4 regions of the Streptomyces sp. V3I8 genome follow, and region 1 is predicted to be linked to each of the others. Evidence: riboswitches for the same ligand, from Rfam matches in the RefSeq annotation. Region 1 holds a riboswitch; each other region holds the start of a gene.
The links. Region 1 has a riboswitch for cobalamin ahead of QFZ75_RS13230 (ribonucleoside-diphosphate reductase subunit alpha). Riboswitches for the same ligand answer to the same signal wherever they lie in the genome.
Positions count from the first base shown of each region.

Region 2: linked by a shared signal. The riboswitch ahead of QFZ75_RS29815 (cobalamin biosynthesis protein) and the one ahead of QFZ75_RS13230 (ribonucleoside-diphosphate reductase subunit alpha) in region 1 are both predicted to bind cobalamin.
Region 3: linked by a shared signal. The riboswitch ahead of QFZ75_RS03195 (energy-coupling factor ABC transporter permease) and the one ahead of QFZ75_RS13230 (ribonucleoside-diphosphate reductase subunit alpha) in region 1 are both predicted to bind cobalamin.
Region 4: linked by a shared signal. The riboswitch ahead of QFZ75_RS33635 (ABC transporter substrate-binding protein) and the one ahead of QFZ75_RS13230 (ribonucleoside-diphosphate reductase subunit alpha) in region 1 are both predicted to bind cobalamin.

Region 1 is NZ_JAUSZL010000002.1:3,040,244-3,043,440, reverse strand. Features, by position in the region: gene QFZ75_RS13230 (ribonucleoside-diphosphate reductase subunit alpha) at 1-1,774, opposite strand, end outside; cobalamin riboswitch at 1,913-2,067, opposite strand; gene QFZ75_RS13225 (GNAT family N-acetyltransferase) at 2,126-2,647, opposite strand; gene mctP (monocarboxylate uptake permease MctP) at 2,744-3,197, opposite strand, start outside.
Region 2 is NZ_JAUSZL010000002.1:6,753,174-6,756,370, reverse strand. Features, by position in the region: gene QFZ75_RS29825 (inorganic phosphate transporter) at 1-884, shown strand, start outside; gene QFZ75_RS29820 (hypothetical protein) at 897-1,118, shown strand; cobalamin riboswitch at 1,432-1,566, shown strand; gene QFZ75_RS29815 (cobalamin biosynthesis protein) at 1,712-2,692, shown strand; gene QFZ75_RS29810 (cobyric acid synthase) at 2,689-3,197, shown strand, end outside.
Region 3 is NZ_JAUSZL010000002.1:656,929-660,125, forward strand. Features, by position in the region: gene QFZ75_RS03190 (cellulase family glycosylhydrolase) at 1-1,000, opposite strand, end outside; cobalamin riboswitch at 1,202-1,385, shown strand; gene QFZ75_RS03195 (energy-coupling factor ABC transporter permease) at 1,415-2,128, shown strand; gene QFZ75_RS03200 (energy-coupling factor ABC transporter substrate-binding protein) at 2,125-2,547, shown strand; gene cbiQ (cobalt ECF transporter T component CbiQ) at 2,554-3,197, shown strand, end outside.
Region 4 is NZ_JAUSZL010000002.1:7,576,733-7,579,929, forward strand. Features, by position in the region: gene QFZ75_RS33625 (MHYT domain-containing protein) at 1-464, shown strand, start outside; partial or broken gene QFZ75_RS33630 (CoA-binding protein) at 421-828, opposite strand; cobalamin riboswitch at 1,030-1,217, shown strand; gene QFZ75_RS33635 (ABC transporter substrate-binding protein) at 1,284-2,309, shown strand; gene QFZ75_RS33640 (iron ABC transporter permease) at 2,306-3,197, shown strand, end outside.

The DNA.
Region 1 (3,197 bases):
GGGCCGTACGGGTCTTCTCCCAGGCCGGCAGCGGGCCGCTGCGCTCGGCGAGGTCGGCGGACGCCTCGTACGCGGTGAGCATGATCCGCTCGGCGATCCGGGTGGAGAGGGCGCGCGCCCGCGGGGAGTCGAAGGGCAGCCGCAGCTTGAAGAAGACGTCCTGCAGGCCCATGGCGCCGAGGCCCACCGGGCGCCACCTGGAGTTGGAGCGGCCGGCCTGCTCGGTCGGGTAGAAGTTGATGTCGACGACCCGGTCGAGGAAGGTGACGGCGGTCCGGACGGTCTCGTCCAGCCGCTCCCAGTCGATGTCCCGCGCGTCCGCGTCGACGAAGGCGCCCAGGTTGACCGATCCGAGGTTGCAGACCGCGGTCTCCCCGTCGTCCGTGACCTCCAGGATCTCGGTGCACAGGTTCGAGGAGTGGACCGTGTGGCCGGGCAGCGCCGTCTGGTTGGCCGTGCGGTTGGCGGCGTCCTTGAAGGTCATCCAGCCGTTGCCGGTCTGCGCGAGGGTACGCATCATGCGGCCGTACAGCTCACGGGCCGGGATGGTCCTCCTGGCTAGCCCCCGCTCCTCCGCCCCGCGGTACGCGGCGTCGAACTCCGCGCCCCACAGGTCGACCAGCTCGGGCACGTCCGAGGGCGAGAACAGCGACCAGTCGCGGTCCTCGTTCACACGGCGCATGAACTCGTCCGGGATCCAGTGCGCGAGGTTCAGGTTGTGCGTACGGCGGGCGTCCTCACCGGTGTTGTCGCGCAGCTCCAGGAACTCCTCGATGTCGGAGTGCCAGGTCTCCAGGTAGACCGCGGCCGCGCCCTTGCGCCGGCCGCCCTGGTTCACCGCGGCGACCGAGGCGTCGAGGGTCTTCAGGAAGGGGACGATGCCGTTCGAGTGCCCGTTGGTGCCGCGGATCAGCGAACCGCGGGAGCGGATCCGGGAGAACGGCAGGCCGATGCCGCCCGCGTGCTTGGAGAGGCGGGCCACCTGGTGGTAGCGGTCGTAGAGGGAGTCCAGCTCGTCCAGCGGGGAGTCGAGCAGGTAGCAGGACGACATCTGGGGGTGGCGCGTACCGGAGTTGAAGAGGGTGGGGGAGGAGGGGAGGTAGTCGAGGCGGCTCATCAGCCGGTACAGGGAAGCCACTTCGTCCACCGAGCGGTCGCCCGCTTCCGGATCGGGCGCGGTGTCCTCGGCGAGCCCGCTCGCCACCCGCAGCATGAAGTACTGCGGTGTCTCGATGACGGACCGCGTGATCGGGTGCCGCAGCAGATACCGGCTGTGCAGGGTACGCAGGCCGAAGTAGCCGAAGCGGTCGTCGGCGCCCTCGGCGGAAGAGGTGTCCGTCAGCGCGTCGAGCCGGACCGCGTGGCGGCGTACGAACTCGGCCGTGCGGTCGGCGATCAGGCCCTCGCGGTGACCGACGGCGACCGACTCCGAGAAGGAGCGCACGCCCTGCGAGGCGGCCTCCGCGGCGATGGTGACGGTCAGCAGGCGGGCGGCCAGCTTCGAGTAGACCGGGTCCTCGGAGATGAGGCCCGCGGACGCCTCCGTGGCCAGCTCGCGCAGTTCGGGCTCGTCCGCGGCGGCGGACCGGCCGCGCAGCGCGGCGGCGGCGACCCGGCCGGGGTCGGCACCGGGGAGGTCGGCGGTGAAGTCGGTCAGGAGCCGCAGCAGTGCGGTTCCCGGCGCGTCGGCCTCGGCCCTGTCCTGCTGGTCCCGGGTCGCTGCGGCTGTCGCCGTCGCTGTGGCGGAGACCGGATCGGCTGGCGCGATGGTCACGTGGGGCACTCCCTCGCTCGGCACGGGGGCCTGCGGGGAGAGGGGTCGGGGGCACACGGGAGTACCCGCTTCGCGCAGCGGTACGCCGCGTCCACCGGCCCACTCCGCGAGGCCCGGACGTCGTGCGCCCGGGCCGGACGGCCTGGGCGCGCTGTCGGCAGGTCCTCGGACTGACTTTTGTACGACGGTATGCGGGCATACGCGTACAAGTACACCGTTGCGGGACAGTTCCGGATTCGCACCGGATTCCCCTGCGACGACAGCGAGCATGAGCATACATCTGGTGCCGTGTGCCGGAAGCACCCCCCACATGTTGTGTCGCGTCGGCTCCCGGCCGGGCGCCGGAGTATGTCAGAGCGTCAGCTCGTAGGTGAGGAGGAGGAGATCGTCCAGGTGCGGCACGGGGTTCCAGTCGCGGGCCGGAGTACGGGTGAAGCCGAGGCGTTCGTAGATGCGGTGCGCGCTGTGCATGGTGCGCTGGGTGGACAGCGCGATGCCCGTGCAGCCGGCCGTGGCCCGGGCGCGGTCGACGCAGCAGCGGACGAGCGAGGTGCCCACACCGTGGCCGCGGGCCTCCTTCGCGACGGCCAGCATGCGTATCTCGGCCTCGCCGTCGCGTGCGATGTCGGCCATGGGGCCGCCGGCCGGTACGAAGGTCACGGTGCCCAGGAGACGGCCGTCGCCGGCGCCGGTCGCCTCGACGGCGACCAGGACGTCGGCCGAGGCGGCGCGCTTCGCCGTGTCGCGCAGCTCGCCGAGGTAGTCGTCGTCCTCGCCGAAGTCGAGGAGGCCGTCGCCGAGGTACGCCTGCGCGGTGAGCTCGCCGAGGGCCGTGTACTGGGCGGGGAGGGCCCGTCTGATCACGATGTCCATGCGGATCATTTTCGCCCCGCCCCGCCGCCACTCCGCCACCCCCGCCGCCTCCGGGGTCGGGGGCGGGGGCGGGAAGGGGCGGCGGGGGCGAGAACGCTAGTGGCTCGAACCGGCGGTCGCCGGGGGCAGCTCCACCTGGACACCCTTGTCGCCCGCGTCCGCCGTGTAGTCCTCGGCGGAGGTCTCGTCGACACCCTCGGGAGCCTTGAGCGCCCGCAGGACGAACGTCATGACCACCGTCACGATCACGTTCAGCACGATCGCCGTCAGCCCGATGTACCCGATCTCCCCGATCCCGGGGATCTCCTTCGAGGAGCCGCCGAAGTGCTTCTGGGTCGGCGAGGCCACCCCGTAGGCGGCGACCGTGCCGTACAGCATCCCCACCGCCCAGCCCGCGAGCAGCGCCCACCGGTGGAACCAGCGGGTGAACAGGCCGCCGACCAGCGCCGGGAAGGTCTGCAGGATCCAGATCCCGCCGAGCAGCTGGAAGTTGATGGCGACCGTCTTGTCCATGGTCAGGACGAAGACCAGCGCTCCCACCTTCACGAGG
Region 2 (3,197 bases), 3.7 Mb from region 1:
TGAACGGCTCGACCGTCGTCACCAAGGTTCTCCTCCCCGCGATCGCCGCGCCCCTGGTGGCCGGGATCGCCGCGCTGCTCGCCACCCGGCTGACGTACCGCATCAGCCGGCAGGCGGGCGAGAAGGCGACCTCCAAGGGCTACCGCGCGGGGCAGATCACCTCCGCGGGCCTGGTGTCGCTGGCCCACGGCACGAACGACGCGCAGAAGACCATGGGCATCATCACCCTGGCCCTGGTCACCGGCGGGGTGCTCTCGCCCGGGTCGAACCCTCCCCTGTGGGTCATCGTCTCGGCCGGCATCGCCATCGCGCTCGGCACCTACCTGGGCGGCTGGCGCATCATCCGCACCATGGGCAAGGGCCTCACCGACCTCGCGCCGCCGCAGGGCTTCGCCGCCCAGACCGGCGCCGCGACGGTCATCCTGGCCTCCTCGCACCTCGGCTTCTCCCTCTCCACCACCCAGTCCTGCTCCGGCGCCGTGATGGGTTCGGGGCTCGGCCGCAAGGGCGGTGTCGTCCACTGGTCGACCGCGACCCGCATGTTCGTCGCCTGGGGCCTCACGCTCCCGGCCGCCGGACTGGTCGGCGCGGGCGCCGAGTTCCTGACCAAGCAGGGCACCTGGGGCATCGTCCTCACCGGCGCGCTGCTGGTCGCCGGCTCCGGGGTCATCTGGAGGCTGTCCCGCCGCCGACCGGTCACCGTCGACAACGTCAACGACCACCACGAGCCCGCGGGCGTCGTCACCACCGCGATCGCCGCCGTCACCCCGCCCCCCGCGGGCCCGGTCACCACGACGGGGGCCGTGCTCGCGAGCGCGGGCGGCGATCTGAAGACCACCATCCCGGGCCCGGACGCCGAGCCCGCCCGTCCGGCCACGGTGTAAGGAACGAACCGCATGAAGATCGACTGGGCAGCCCTCGGCTCCGTGTTCGGAGTCAGTCTCCTCTCCACCGTCGCCCTCGTGGGCCTGTTCACCCTCGGTATCGTCGGCCTCTCCAAGCGCGAGACGGCCACCGCCCAGGGCGGCTCCGCGGCCCTCGCGGTCACGGGCGCGTACGCCTGCTTCGCGGCCTGCGCGGCGGCGGTGGCGTACGGGATCTATCTGATCGTCGCCTGACCGGCGGTACGGCCGACGAGCCGTGCCGCCGGAGCTCACCGTCCGCCCTGCCGGGACCGCCTCACCCGCGGTCCCGGCGGGGCGGACGCATGTCCGCCCCCGAAGCCGTGCCCCGGGTCGCCCGTGCCGGATCAGGAAGGCCCGCGACTCAGGGACAGCGGGAGGAAGGTGATCACGAACCCGTGGTCAGGGGTGCGCGGCCGAGAGTCGATTTCCGGCTGGACGACCGGCCCGCGGGAACGGCCCGCCCCCGGGATGTGGGCCTCGGCACACTCTCCCTTCGCAGGTCAACAGCAAGTTGACGGGTGTTCCGGGGCCGTGGTGGACTGCCGGGGCCATGTACGACGGCAGGAGAGGAAGCCGGTGCGAATCCGGCGCGGTCCCGCCACTGTTACCGGGGAATCCATCCCCCGGGAAGCCAGGAACTCTCGTCGTCGGTCTCGTCGAACCAGGGCGTGGACACCCTGAGTGAGGACATATCGCCATGCGCGGCTGCCCGTTGTGGACCAGTGTGCCCAGTACCAGTGTGCCCGCACCCGGTACGAGGGTGCCGAGTACGAGGGTGCTGTCCGACGTAGAAGCGGGCTGAGCCCGTGCGTGCCGATCGCGTCTTCGCGTACGGCGCCGCCGCCGGCCTCCTCGGTGACCTGCTGCTCGGCGATCCCCGCCGGGGGCATCCGGTCGCCGCGTTCGGCCGGGCCGCGGGCGCCGTGGAGCGGGTGCTGTGGCGGGACCACCGGGGGTGGGGCGCCCTGCACACCGCCGTGTGCGCGGGCGGCGCCGTCGCCCTCGCCGTGGCCGCCGGGCGTTCCGTACGTGACTGCCGTGCCGCTTCCGTCGCGTTGACCGCCGCCGCCACCTGGGCCGTCGTCGGGGGGACCTCGCTGGGGCGGGAGGCGCGGGCGGTCGGTGGGGCGCTGGCCGCCGGGGACGTCGAGGCGGCCCGTGAGCGGCTGCCGCACCTGTGCGGACGGGACCCGCAGGCGCTGGACGCCGACGGGATCGCCCGGGCCGTGGTCGAGTCGGTCGCCGAGAACACCTCCGACGCCGTCGTGGGCGCCCTGGTGTGGGGCGCGGTCGCGGGCGTGCCCGGTCTGGTCGGGTTCCGGGCCGTCAACACGCTGGACGCCATGGTCGGGCACAGGTCGGCCCGTCACCGGCGGTACGGCTGGGCCTCCGCGCGCCTCGACGACGTCGTCGGATGGCCCGGGGCCCGGCTGACGGCGGTCCTCGCGACCGTCGCCGGGGGCGATCCGCGGGGAGCCCTGCGCACCTGGCGTGCGGACGCCGACCGGCATCCGAGCCCCAACGCCGGGCCCGTCGAGGCCTCGTTCGCGGGGGCGCTCGGGGTGCGGCTCGGCGGCACGCTCTCGTACGCGGGGCGGGTCGAGCACCGGCCCGTCCTCAACGGCCCGGGGCGCGCCGTACGGGTCGAAGACATCGAGCGGGCCGTCCGGCTCTCCCGGCGCGTGAGCCTGCTCGCGCTGGGCGCGTGCGTCACCGGCCGGCTGCTGGTCACCCCGCTCACCGGGAGACTCGCCAGGAAGCCCGCCGGGAAGGGGCGTACCTCATGAACCGTGGACCGGGCAGGGGCCTGCTCGTCGCCGGCACCACCTCCGACGCGGGCAAGAGCGTCGTGACCGCCGGGATCTGCCGGTGGCTGGTGCGGCGGGGGGTGAAGGTCGCGCCCTTCAAGGCGCAGAACATGTCCCTGAACTCGTTCGTCACGCGCGAGGGCGCCGAGATCGGGCGCGCGCAGGCCATGCAGGCGCAGGCCGCCCGCGTGGAGCCCACCGCGCTCATGAACCCCGTCCTGCTGAAGCCGGGCGGCGACCGCAGCAGCCAGGTCGTCCTGATGGGGAAACCCGTGGGCGAGATGAGTGCGCGCGGCTACCACGGCGGACGCCAGGAGGCGTTGCTCGGGACCGTGCTGGACTGTCTGGCCGCGTTGCGGGGCACGTATGACGCGGTGATCTGTGAGGGGGCCGGAAGTCCCGCCGAGATCAATCTGCGGCGGACGGACATCGTGAACATGGGGATCGCGCGCAACGCGCGGCTGCCCGTGCTCGTGGTCGGCGA
Region 3 (3,197 bases), 2.4 Mb from region 1:
CGATGCCGTTGACGCCGTTGAAGATGCGCTGCCCCCAGGAGCTGAGCCGACCGGGGTCGAAGCCGATCACCAGGTCGAGGATCGGATCCGTGTTGCCGCTCCAGGACCAGGCGAGGTACCCGAGCCGCAGCTGCTGCGCCGCGGCCATCATGGTGTCCTCGTCCGGGTCGCCGTACTGGTCGGCCGGTCCGCCGAACTCGCCGATCAGGATCGGCAGTCGGGCGTTGACGAAGGCGTTCAGGTAGTCGGTGATCTCCTGTGCGGTGTCGTAGACGCTGTACATGTGGATCGAGAAGATCAGGTTGCCGGTGGTGTCGGCGTCGTAGACGGCCTGGGCGTTGGTGCGCATGACGTTCTGCCAGTCCTGGCCCCAGTTGGGTGCGTCCACCATGATGGTGTGCTCGAACCCGGCGGTGCGCAGTTTCTTGACGGCGGCGATCGTGGGAGCGGTCCAGCCCGCCGGATCGGTGTTGCCCCAGGGCTCGTTGCCGATGTTGATGATGACGTAGTTCTCTTCGCCGGCGAGGACGCTCTTCAGGCCGATCCAGTAGTCGGCGGCCTGGTCGAGGGTGGCTGCGGCGCTCTCCTCGGCGTATCCGGTGGTGTCGTGCACCTCCAGTACGCAGATCAGCCGGTTGGCCTTGCACTGGGCGACGACGCCGGCCACGTCCTCGGCACTGTTCTTGGTCCAGCGGTGGCCGTTGGACAGGACGACGCGGACGGTGTTGGCACCGAACGCCTTGATGTCGGCCAGCGACTGCGTCTGGCTCGGATACCAGGTGTGGGCGTGATTGACGCCGCGCATAACGAAGTCGTTGCCGTTGCCTTCGAGCAGGCGTCCGTCGTCGATGTGGAGGCCGGTCGCGAGGACGTCCGGGGACTTGGCATGTGCGGCGGTCGGGACGAGGGCGCCGAGAACGACAAGCCCGAGGAACGCTGCCAGCCCGGCCAGCAGCGCGCTGACGAGGGTCTTTCGAGTCGTGCTTCTTGTTCTTCTCACTGCGACTCCAGAAAGTGAGCGCCAAGAAACGTGAGTTTCGGATGGGTGGGAGCGCTCCCATAGAGTCACTTCGTCAGGGGCACGTCAAGACTTGACGCACGTTCCGACGCGTAACAGGTGTGAAGAACCGCCGGCCGCCCCAGGCACCGTGACCACCCGTACGCCCCTGGGGGGCCGCTTGTCACCACCCCGGTACGCGCACTAGTGTCACCACGCCTTGGTGCTCGGGAAATCGGTGTGATGCCGGTGCGGCCCTCGCCACTGTGATCGGGAAGTCCGGCTCCGGCCCTCACGGGCAGCCACTGGGTCCTCGGACCCGGGAAGGCGGAGCACGGGCGGTTTTGACCCGTAAGCCAGGAGACCGGCCAAGGCGCGTCAACCATCCACGAGGTGCTGGAGAGGGTCTGCAGAGCCATGCACATAGCCGAGGGTTTCCTTCCTCCGGCGCACGCGGTCGCCTGGGGCGTCGCGTCGGCGCCGTTCGTCGTCCACGGAGTCCGGTCGCTCACCCGTGAGGTCAGGGAGCATCCCGAGAGCACGCTGCTCATCGGGGCGTCCGGGCCGTTCACGTTTGTCCTCTCCGCACTGAAACTGCCGTCGGTGACCGGCAGTTGCTCGCACCCCACCGGCACGGGCCTCGGTGCCGTCCTGTTCCGGCCGCCGGTCATGGCGGTGCTGGGCACCATCACCCTGCTCTTCCAGGCACTGCTGCTCGCGCACGGCGGGCTGACCACGCTCGGCGCCAACGTCTTCTCGATGGCGATCGCCGGGCCCTGGGCCGGCTACGGGATCTACCGGCTGCTCCGGCTGTTCGGCGCGCCGCTGATGGTCGCGGTGTTCTTCGCCGCGTTCGTCGCCGACCTGTCCACGTACTGCGTCACCAGCGTGCAGCTCGCGCTCGCGTTCCCCGACCCGAGCAGCGGGTTCCTGGGCGCGCTCGGCAAGTTCGGCTCGATCTTCGCTGTCACGCAGATCCCGCTCGCGGTGAGCGAGGGCCTGCTCACCGTGCTCGTGATGCGTCTGCTGGTGCAGTCGAGCAAGGGCGAACTGACCCGGCTCGGCGTGCTCCTCACCAAGGAGCGGTCCCGGACCGGGACGGCCGACACGACGGAGGCGGTGGCCCGATGAGCCGTAACGCGAAGATCAACACCCTGCTGCTGCTCGTCGTGGCCGCCCTCGCGGTACTGCCGCTGGCCCTGGGACTGGGCGACCACAAGAAGGAACCGTTCACAGGCTCCGACGCGGAGGCGGAGACCGCGATCACCGAGATCGAACCGGACTACGAGCCGTGGTTCTCGCCCCTGTACGAGCCGCCGTCCGGGGAGATCGAGTCGGCGCTCTTCGCCCTGCAGGCCGCCCTCGGCGCGGGCGTCCTCGCCTACTACTTCGGTCTGCGCCGGGGCCGCCGCCAGGGCGAACTGCGGGCCCTGGCCACAAAGGACGGCCAGGACAGGGCGCATGCCACGTCCCCGGCCGGCGGTACCGGTGCGGCACACGGCACGTCCGCGGCCGGCGGTACCGCCGAGTCCGTGTCCCGACGGGCCTGAGTCTTCGTGCTGCCCATCGACGCGGCGGCGCACAGCAGCCGCTGGCGCCACCGCCACCCCGTGGACAAGGCCGTGCTCGGGCTCGGTCTGACCGTGCTGGCGATCTCGCTCCCGCCCTGGCCCGGCGCCGCCCTGGTGCTGGTGACCGCCCTCGTCGTGCTGCTGGGCCCCGCCGCCGTACCCGGGCGCAGGCTCTGGCGCGCCTACCGGGTGCCGCTGGGGTTCTGCGTGACCGGGGCGCTGCCGCTGCTGTTCCAGGTCGGCGGTCCGGACGGGTTCGTGACCCTGGCCGGGGGCGGGCCGGTGCGCGCCGGCGAACTCCTGCTGCGCACCTCGGCGGCCTCCCTCGGGGTGCTGCTGTTCGCGTTCACCACTCCCCTGTCCGACCTGCTGCCCCGGCTGGTGAACGCCGGGGTGCCCGCGCCGGTCGTCGACGTCGCCCTGGTGACGTACCGGATGAGCTTTCTGCTCCTGGACTCGGTACGTCGGATCAGGGAGGCGCAGGCCGCGCGGCTCGGGCACACCACACGGGCCGCCTCCTGGCGCTCCCTGGCCGGGCTCGGCGCCACCGCTTTCGTGCGGGCCTTCGACCGGGCGACCCGGCTGCAGGCCGGGCTCGCCGGGCGCGGTTACGACGGCACCCTGCGCGT
Region 4 (3,197 bases), 4.5 Mb from region 1:
GCCTGCGGTACGACACCGCCACCGTCGCGCTGTCCGTCCTGATCGCCCTCGTCGCGGCGACCGCCGCGCTCTGGGCGGCGGTCGCGATCCGCGGCTTCCTGACCAGCCTCGGTGCGAGCCTGGTCATGGGAGGCGCCGTGTCCGGAATGCACTACACGGGCATGGCGGCCGTCAGCGTGCACCTGCACGGCGCGGTAGGCGGACCGGGCACGGGCGGTTCCGCCCACTCGCTCCTGCTGCCGATGCTCATCGGCCCGGTCCTCTTCCTGGTGCTCGCCGCGGTGGTCGTGATGTTCGACCCGCTGCTGGTCCTCGGGGACGGCGACTGGAACCGGACCGCGTCCCGCCGGGCACCCGCTTCCCGTACGGACCGGCCCGCCTGGTCCGGCGGCTCGGCCTTCGAACCGCCGCCGCGCCGGGTCAGCCCAGGCGGGGAATCTCGATCGCCGGGCAGCGGTCCATGACCATGTCGAGACCGGCCGTCCGGGTGCGTTCGTAGGCGCCCTCGTCGATCACGCCGAGCTGGAACCAGACGGCCCCGGCGCCGATGGCGACCGCCTCGTCGGCGACGGAGCCCGCGAGGTCGCTGTTGACGAACACGTCGACGACGTCGACCGGGAAGGGGATGTCGGCCAGGGAGGCGTACCCCTTCTCCCCGTGGACCGTCTCGGCCTTCGGGTGGACCGGGACCACCCGCTTGCCGTAGCGCTTGAGCACGGCCGCGACGCCGTACGCGGCGCGCCCCTCGTTCGACGAGAGACCGACGACCGCCCAGGTGTCGCCGCGCTAGGTGAGGATCTTGCGGATCGTTGCCGGATCGCCGTACACGAGGGGCCTCCTGGACTTGCGTGGACTTGCGTGGACTTACGGACGGGTGCTGTTGCGCCCGACAACAGCGGGCGCGGCACGCTGATTCCCGCACGGTGCCCGACACGTGTCCGCCGCGGTGTCCGGCAACGGTCCGCCGAGGCGCCCGACGGATGTCCGCGACGGTGCCCGCGCACCGCCGCCCCGGCCCGAAAACCGCCGTGATAGCTTGCGGAAGCCAGTCGAACCCATGTACGTGGGTCAGGGAATCCGGTGCGAATCCGGAGCTGACGCGCAGCGGTGAGGGTGACGGGCGGGGCATCGGCCACTGGACCGGAACGACGGTCCGGGAAGGCGCTCCGTCCGGGTGAACCCGAGTCCGAAGACCTGCTGGCGGCCTCCGCGGTCACCGGACGGCGGGGGAGCACCGTACGACCGGGCTCCGCGTCCGAGCCCTCGACGCCCGAGGAACTTCCGTGCCCTTCGCACGCCCCGCCCGCCCCGCTGCCCTGCTCCTGTGCGGCGCCGTCCTGCTGACCGGCTGCGGAGCGGCCGACCCGCCCGGTGCCGAGGCCGGAGCGGCCGCCGTCACCCTGGACGACTGCGGCCACACCGTACGCGTGGAGTCCCCGCCCCGGCGGGCCGTGGCCCTCAACCAGGGTGCCGCCGAGATCATGCTGTCGCTGGGTCTCGCCGACCGCATGGCCGGCACCGCGACCTGGACCGATCCCGTGCTGAAGGGCCTGGAGAAGGCCGATGCGCAGGTGCCGCGCATCGCCGACAACAGCCCCTCCTTCGAACGGGTCCTGGACGCCGACCCCGACTTCGTGGCCGCCTCGTTCGCGTCCACGCTCGGCAAGGGAGGCGTCGCCACCCGGGAGCAGTTCGAGAAGCTCGGCGTACCCGCGTACGTCGCGCCCTCCGACTGCGCGGGCAAGGACAACACCGGAGACGGCGACGGCGCCCGCGCGAAACCGCTCGGCATCGACGCCGTCTACGGCGAGATACACGACCTGGCCAGGATCTTCGGCGTCGAGGACAGGGGCGACGAGCTCGTCGCCGGACTGGAGCGGCGGATGGCGAAGGCCACCTCGGGCGTCGACGCCTCCGGCGTCTCCCTCCTCTTCTGGTTCGCCAACTCCGCGTCGCCCTACATGGCGGGCTGCTGCGGATCCCCCGGCATCATGACCCGGGCGCTGGGCGCGAGGAACGTCTTCGACGACACCCACGAGGAATGGCCCCAGATCAACTGGGAGACGGTGGCCGACCGCGACCCCGACGTCCTGGTCATCGGCGACCTGACCCGCAGGTCGCAGACCGCCGAGTCCGCGAGGAAGAAGATCGAGTTCCTGGAGTCCGACCCGGTCACCAGGAACATGACCGCCGTCAGGAAGAAGCGGTACGTCCTGCTCAGCGGACAGGCGCTGAACCCGACCATCCGTACCGTCGAGGGCGTCGAGCGGGTGGCCGCCGCCCTGCGGGAGTTCGGGCTCGCGGGGTGACCCGGCCGCGCGTGGGAACACTCTGCGCGGCCGGTGGGGCCCTGCTCGTCGGCTCCGTCGCCCTCGCGATCACGATCGGCCCCGCGGACATCGGTGTCGGTGACGTCTGGTCCGTGGTCGCGGCCCATCTCGGCCGGGGCGGCACGCGGTTGAGCCCCGTCCGGGACGGGATCGTCTGGCAGCTGCGGCTGCCGCGCACCCTCCTGGCCGCCGTCTGCGGCGCCGGACTGGCCGTGTGCGGCGCGGTCATGCAGTCCCTGCTGCGCAACCCCCTCGCCGACCCGTTCGTCCTCGGGGTGTCCTCGGGCGCCTCCACCGGCGCGGTCCTCGTGGTCGTCCTCGGGGCCGGCGGCGGCCTGCTGTCCGTGTCCGGGGGCGCGTTCCTCGGCGCGCTCCTCTCGTTCGGTCTGGTCCTGCTGCTCAGCCACACCCTCGGCGGGACGACGGACCGGGTCGTGCTCAGCGGCGTCGCCGCGATGCAGCTCTTCTCCGCCCTCACCTCCTTCGTCGTGATGACCGCCGCCGACGCCGAGACCACCCGGGGCGTGCTGTTCTGGCTGCTCGGCTCGCTGGGCGGCGTCGGCTGGACCGACGTCTGGGTCTGCGCCGCGGTGCTGGCGGTCGCCCTGGTGGTCTGCCTGGCGTACGCGCGCACGCTCGACGCGTTCGCCTTCGGCCAGGACGCCGCCGCAAGCCTCGGGGTGTCCGTGGCCCGCACCCGGCTGGTGCTGCTGTGCGCGACGGCCCTCCTGACGGCCGCGCTGGTCAGCTCGGCGGGCGCCATCGGCTTCGTGGGCCTCGTCCTGCCGCACGCGGCCCGGGCGCTGGTGGGCTCCGGCCACGCGCGGCTGCTGCCGGTCGCCGCCCTCACCGGCGCGGTGTTCCTGG